DNA from 3 places in the Allobosea sp. GW821-FHT03A12 genome. Region 3 is predicted to be linked to each of the others. Evidence: predicted binding sites of a transcription regulator. Region 3 holds the regulator's gene; each other region holds the start of a gene.

Region 1 (2,198 bases), on a different contig from region 3:
CCGGATCGGCAAGGTGATCCCCCCACGCACAGTCTTCTGCCTCGGGCTGGCGCAGCTCATCTCCTGGGGCGTCTCCTACTACCTGGTCGGCGCCTTCGGTGAGCTGATCGGCAACGAGCTCGGCTGGTCGCAGGCGATCATCCATGGCGGGCTCTCGGCTGGCCTCTTGGTGATGGGCCTGACCTCCGGTGCGGTCGGCCACCTGATCGACCGCCATGGCGGCCGCACGGTGATGTGCGTGGGCTCGCTGCTCACGGCCGCCGGCTGCCTCGGCCTCGCCTTCGCTCATACGATCGCCGCCTATTACGCCGCCTGGATCTGCCTCGGCCTCGCCATGCGGCTTAGCCTCTACGACGCCGCCTTCGCCGCGCTGGCCCGGATCGGCGGCAGCGCCGCGCGCCGGCCGATCGCCCAGATCACCCTGCTCGGCGGCCTGGCCTCGACCGTGTTCTGGCCGCTCGGCCATGTGCTCGCCGAGCAATTCGGCTGGCGCGGGGCGCTGATCGCCTATGCCGGCTTTGCGCTGCTCACCTTGCCGCTGCATCTGACGCTGCCGACCGTCTCGGCGCGGCCTCTGTCCGATGCGGCTGCAGCGAAGCCCGTCGTCACGCTCAGCCCGGCCGATACCCGCTTCGCCGGCCTGCTCTACGCGCTGATCGTCACCTTCGCCGGCGTCCTCAATGCCGGCATGTCGGCGCATATGATCGGCATCCTCGCCGGGCTCGGCCTGCCGGCCGCGGTCGCGGTCTGGATCGGCTCGACGCGCGGCATCGGCCAATCGCTGGCGCGGCTCGGCGAGGTGCTGTTCGGGGCGAAGACCAGCCCGTTCGACCTCAACCTGATCGCCTGCCTGGTGCTGCCGCTCTGCTTCGTCGTCGGGCTCGCCGGCGGCGCCAGCGCCATCGCGGCGCTCGTCTTCGCCTTCTGCTACGGCGCCGGCAACGGCGTGCTGACGATCACGCGCGGCACGCTGCCGCTGATGCTGTTCGATCCGAAGAGCTATGGCGCCTATGTCGGCCGCCTGCTGGCGCCGGGCTTCTTCCTCTCGGCCGCCTCGCCGCTCGCCTATGCGCTGCTGATCGAGCGCTATGGCGCCTCGGCGGCGCTGATCCTGTCGGGGGCGCTGGCGCTGGCCATGCTGGTCTCGGCAATCCTGCTGCGGCGGCGCTTCCGCGGCCTGCCACGCTCCTGACAATCGCTGTCAGCACACCCCACAAGAACAATGCGGCAACATCGGCGGCTGCGTGCTACTCATGCCCGCCTCTCGCCCGGCCGCACTGGCATGGCCCGGCGATTGCCCTATCTGTACGGCTTAAGCTCAATTCGGACACCACCATGGCTCGCAAGACCACGCTCGCCGAACAGGCCGCGACGCTGGAAGACATGTTCGACCGCAACCGTGCGGCCGATCCGAACGCCCGTGTCATCTCGGTGCGCGGCGCGCGCGAGCACAATCTCAAGAACATCGACCTGGCGATTCCGCGCGACAAGCTCGTGGTGTTCACCGGCCTCTCCGGCTCGGGCAAATCCTCGCTCGCCTTCGACACGATCTATGCGGAGGGCCAGCGCCGCTATGTCGAGTCGCTCTCGGCCTATGCCCGCCAGTTCCTCGAGATGATGCAGAAGCCCGACGTTGACCAGATCGACGGGCTCTCGCCGGCGATCTCGATCGAGCAGAAGACAACCTCGAAGAACCCGCGCTCGACGGTCGGCACCGTCACCGAGATCCACGACTATATGCGCCTGCTCTGGGCCCGCGCCGGCATCCCCTATTCGCCCGCGACCGGCCTGCCGATCGAGAGCCAGACCGTGCAGCAGATGGTCGATCGCCTGGTCGAATTGCCGGAGAAGACGCGCGGCTACCTGCTGGCGCCGGTGGTGCGCGGCCGCAAGGGCGAGTTCCGCAAGGAGATGGCCGACTGGCTGAAGCGCGGCTTCCAGCGCGTCAAGGTCAATGGCGAGTTCTACGAGATCCCGGACGCTCCGGCGCTCGACAAGAAGTTCAAGCACGACATCGACGTGGTGGTCGACCGCATCGTCATCCGGCCCGATCTCGGCGCCCGCCTCGCCGACTCGCTGGAACAGGCGCTCGACCTCGCCGAGGGCATCGCCGTCTTCGAATATGCCGACGAGAAGGAGGAGAACGGCGAGGCTAAGCGCGTCACCTTCTCCTCCAAGTTCGCCTGCCCGGTCTCCGG
Region 2 (2,198 bases), on a different contig from region 3:
TCGGGATCGAGCCGGCCATGGCGCATCAGACGCAGATACAAGGTCGTCGCCAGCTCGGCATGCTGCATCGGCGCGATCTTGCGATAATCCGGCAGGCCACAGACCTCCCAGAGCCGCGACACCGCCGGCTTGCCCTGCGCCAGCCGCGAGACATCGTGGTCACGCGCCAGGATCTCCAGCGTCGTCATATCTTCGGCGATCAGCGCCCGGGTCAGCCCCTGCTCCTGCGGCTGGACGTTGAGGCTGTCGAGCAGCCCGGGGATCGAGCGCAGGTCGAGATCGGAATTGCGCCACTGCACCTGGCGGACCGATTCGAAGCGGTGATCCTCGATCGCCTCGACCAGCTCCTGATCGAAGGGCGGCGCGCGCCCGGTCGTGCCGAAGGTGCCGTCGCGCAGATGCCGCCCGGCGCGGCCGGCGATCTGGCCGAATTCGGCCGGGTTGAGCTTGCGATAGTGATGACCGTCGAACTTGCTGTCGCCGGCGAAGGCGATGTGGTCGACATCGAGGTTGAGCCCCATGCCGATCGCATCGGTGGCGACGAGATAGTCGACATCGCCCGACTGGTAGATCTCGACCTGGGCATTGCGCGTGCGCGGCGATAGCGCTCCCAGCACCACCGCCGCCCCGCCTTTCTGCCGGCGGATCAGTTCGGCGATGGCGTAGACCTCCTCGGCCGAGAAGGCGACGATCGCCGAGCGCCGCGGCAGGCGGGTGATCTTGCGGTCGCCGGCGAAGGAGAGCTTCGACAGGCGTGGCCGCGAGACGACATTGACGCCTGGGATGAGCTGCTCGATCAGCGGCCGCATCGTGCCGGCGCCGATCAGCATCGTCTCCTCGCGGCCGCGATGGTTGAGCAAACGATCGGCGAAGACATGGCCACGGTCGAGATCGGCAGCGAGCTGAATCTCGTCGATCGCGACGAAATCGACCGGGAGGTCGCGCGGCATCGCCTCGACCGTACAGACCCAGAAGCTCGGCCGCTCCGGCTTGATCTTCTCCTCGCCGGTGACGAGCGCGACGGCATGAGCCCCGACCTTGTCGACGACGCGTTGGTAGACCTCGCGCGCCAGGAGACGCAGCGGCAGGCCGATCATGCCGGTGGGATGCGCGACCATCCGCTCGATGGCGAGATGGGTCTTGCCGGTATTGGTCGGTCCGAGCACCGCCGTGACGCCGCGAGCGCGGAGCGAAGGCGGAAGGGAACGGGGTTGGATCAAGACGCTGGAGCTTTCCTGCAGCCTGCGCGGCGAAATGCCGAGCCAGCCCTAACGGGATGAGCTGCCCGAAGGCAACCCGATCCGTGAACAGAACGAGTCCGGAACGAAGCGAGGCCGAATCGCTGACTCCCGCAGAATCAGGTTTCGTTCACGGCGAGATATCGCGGCAAGCGATTCAAAAACCACAAGATTTTGAATCGACCTCATTTCCATCCTTCGCCGACTTGCGCGCGCGAGGGCCGCTTTCGCTCATGTAGGTCGTTCTGACGCCAGAACGAGAGGCAGGGTACAAGATCAGGACCGAGAACGCCTCATCGGGCTTCGCTTGACAATAATACGTACGTACGTATTATTGTCCGTCATGAGCAAGCCATCCCTTCGCCCCAACCTGATCGCCGCCGGCCACGACCTGTTCTGGCAGAACGGCTATGCCGCCACCGGCGTCCGCGAGATCGTCGCTGCGGCTGGCGCCAGCCCCGGCTCCTTCACCAATCACTTCGCCTCGAAGGAGGACTTCGCCGGCGAGGTGCTGGAGCGCTACTTCGCCTATGTCTGTGGACTGGTGGAGGAAGCACTCGCCGAGGACGGCCTGCCGCCGGCCGCCCGCCTGCGGCGCTATCTCGACATCATCACCGGCAAGCTCGAGGAGGCCGACTGGGCCCGCGGCTGCATGGTCGGCAATTTCAGCCTGGAGACCGCGCCGACCAGCGAGCCGCTACGCGAAAAGCTCGCGGACATCTTCGTGCGCTGGCGCCAGCCCTTCGCCGTCTGCATCGCGCAGGGCCAGGCGAGCGGCGAGATCACCGATGCCTTCAGCGCCGAGGACCTCGCAGACGTCCTGCTCGCCTCCTGGCAGGGCGCGATGCTGCGCATGAAGGTCGAGCACGATCCGGCTCCGCTCGACCGCTTCAAGACCATCATTTTCCCCCTCCTGTTCGGAAAGGCATCGTGATGACTAACGATTCAGAAGCATCGATC
Region 3 (2,198 bases):
GGCCATCTCTTCGCAATGCCACTGGTCGAGGCTCTGCTCGGCATCGCCGACCCCGAGCGCGATCGCAGCGAGCCCGCCATCCTCGCCACCGACCTGCCGGCCAATGACGAGCGCCAGGACTATCTGCGCGCCACGATCGAGACGGCAGGCGGCGAGCGTCGCGTCAGGCCCTTCGCCAAGCAGGATTCCTCGATGCTGGCGAACCTGTCGCGGGCCGAAGCGCTGGTGATCCGCCCGGCTTTCGCCAAGCCGGCCAAGTCAGGCGATCCCTGCCGCGTCATCCGGCTGCGCTGATCCATTCACCTTGCGGGAGGAAGCGCCTTGCGGAACACAAGGCGAACAGCTATGGTGTTCGTGCTTTGTTTCGATTCCAGCCCGAGAGGCGAGCGGCGCGACCATGCTGACACGCAAACAGTTCGAACTGCTTCGCTTCATCCATGAGCGCCTGCGCGAATCCGGCGTGCCGCCCTCCTTCGACGAGATGAAGGATGCGCTCGACCTGCGCTCCAAATCCGGCATCCACCGGCTGATCATGGCGCTCGAAGAGCGCGGCTTCATTCGCCGGCTCCCGAACCGGGCCCGTGCCCTCGAAGTCATCAAGATGCCGGACGGCATCGGCGGGCCGCAGGCACAGCGCGGCCGCTTCAGCCCCTCCATCGTCCAGGGCGGCCTTGGCCAGACTCCGCCGCCCCCAGCACCGACTGTCAATCTGACGAAGCCGCGCCCGCCGGCTGCCGAGGAGAGCGGGCGCTCGACCGTCTCGATCCCGGTCATGGGCCGCATCGCAGCCGGCACCCCGATCTCGGCGATCCAGGAACGCAGCCACAGCGTCTCGATGCCGGCCGACATGCTTGGCGGCGGCGAGCATTACGCGCTTGAGGTCCGCGGCGATTCGATGATCGAGGCCGGCATCCTCGACGGCGACACCGTCGTGATCCGCAAGCAGGACACCGCCAATACCGGCGACATCATCGTCGCCCTGATCGACGACGAGGAAGCGACGCTGAAGCGGCTGCGCAAGCGCGGCTCCTCGATCGCGCTCGAAGCTGCCAACCCGGCTTATGAGACACGCGTGCTCGGTCCCGACCGGGTCAAGATCCAGGGCCGGCTCGTCAACCTGATGCGGCGCTACTGAAGCGCCTCCAGATCCTGTGCCGGCTCTGCAGCTGTGGGGCTCGGCGCGGGAGCAACTGCGGGCTCCGGCGCCGGCCTCGGTTCCGGCCGCACCCTGGTCCAGGGACGAAGACGCGTGACCTCGTCGGCCGTAAACGCGCGCCAGCCGCCGCGGGCTGCGTGGTAGGCGGTCGCGCCGTCACGGACGAGCGCGCTGCGATCGATCAGGCGGGCGGCGCAAGGTGCCGTCCAATAGAGCGAGGTCACCACGAGATCGGCGCGCTGGCAGTCCTCGACCAGGGCAATACGATCGCGCGTATAGGCGACGCTGCGACCATCCGGCAGGCGAATGACGCAGCCGCGCGCATCGCAGGCGGCGCCATTGCGGAGCACCACATCATCAGGCGAGCGTGAATCGCCGTCGGCATGCAGCCATTGCATCAGCACGAAGCGGCTCGGCTTGCCGGCCAGCACCATCTTCCCCTCCGGCCCGCGCACCAGCACACCCGAGCCGTCGCGCTCGATCAGGATGTCGGGCCGCGACGGCGCCGAGGCCAGCGCCAGCCCACCGACCAGTGGCAGCGCCGCGAGGAAACGCAGCGCCGTCGTCCACAGGGTCAGCCAGAGCAGCGACAGCGAGAACAGGATCAGCGCGGTCGGGCCGAAGGCCGGCAGCACCAAGGTCGAACGGTCGATGCCGGCGACCCAATGGGCGAGCTGGAGCACATAGCTCGAGGCCCAGCCCATCAGCGCCCAGGCCGGCCAGTCAAGCCCGAACGGATAGGCGAGCACGCCGAAGACCGCCGCCGGCATCACGATCAGCGAGACGAAGGGCAGCGCCAGCGCATTGCCGAGCAAGCCGAACGGATTGAAGGTCTGGAAATGATAGACGCCATAGGGCGCCGTCGCGGCGGTGGCGACCATGGTGGTGGTGAGGATGCCGACGGCCGAGAGCCAGAGCGGGCGCAGCGGCCAGGGCCAGGACGCCGCCGCCGCATCGGGCGCCCGCTCCTGCCAACGCTCGGCGAAGGCGATCAGCGCCGCCACCGCCCCGAACGACATCTGGAAGCTCGGCCCGAGCAGCG

The links. Region 3 encodes LexA, which represses DNA repair genes until DNA is damaged. Its sites were predicted from a motif close to TGTTCNNNNTGTGTTCNG; they were not measured.
Region 1: the regulator LexA is predicted to act here: its motif matches at 1,216-1,233, upstream of uvrA (excinuclease ABC subunit UvrA).
Region 2: the regulator LexA is predicted to act here: its motif matches at 1,309-1,326, upstream of AC3WLC_RS01840 (helicase-related protein).

What each region holds. Positions count from the first base shown of each region.
Region 1 is NZ_JBYSVZ010000005.1:718,580-720,777, reverse strand. Features, by position in the region: gene AC3WLC_RS22095 (MFS transporter) at 1-1,192, shown strand, start outside; gene AC3WLC_RS22100 (GNAT family N-acetyltransferase) at 1-17, shown strand, start outside; gene uvrA (excinuclease ABC subunit UvrA) at 1,384-2,198, shown strand, end outside.
Region 2 is NZ_JBYSVZ010000001.1:387,729-389,926, reverse strand. Features, by position in the region: gene AC3WLC_RS01840 (helicase-related protein) at 1-1,217, opposite strand, end outside; gene AC3WLC_RS01835 (TetR/AcrR family transcriptional regulator) at 1,582-2,172, shown strand; gene AC3WLC_RS01830 (haloalkane dehalogenase) at 2,172-2,198, shown strand, end outside.
Region 3 is NZ_JBYSVZ010000004.1:594,341-596,538, forward strand. Features, by position in the region: gene AC3WLC_RS17105 (molybdopterin molybdotransferase MoeA) at 1-294, shown strand, start outside; gene lexA (transcriptional repressor LexA) at 398-1,135, shown strand; gene AC3WLC_RS17115 (ComEC/Rec2 family competence protein) at 1,129-2,198, opposite strand, start outside.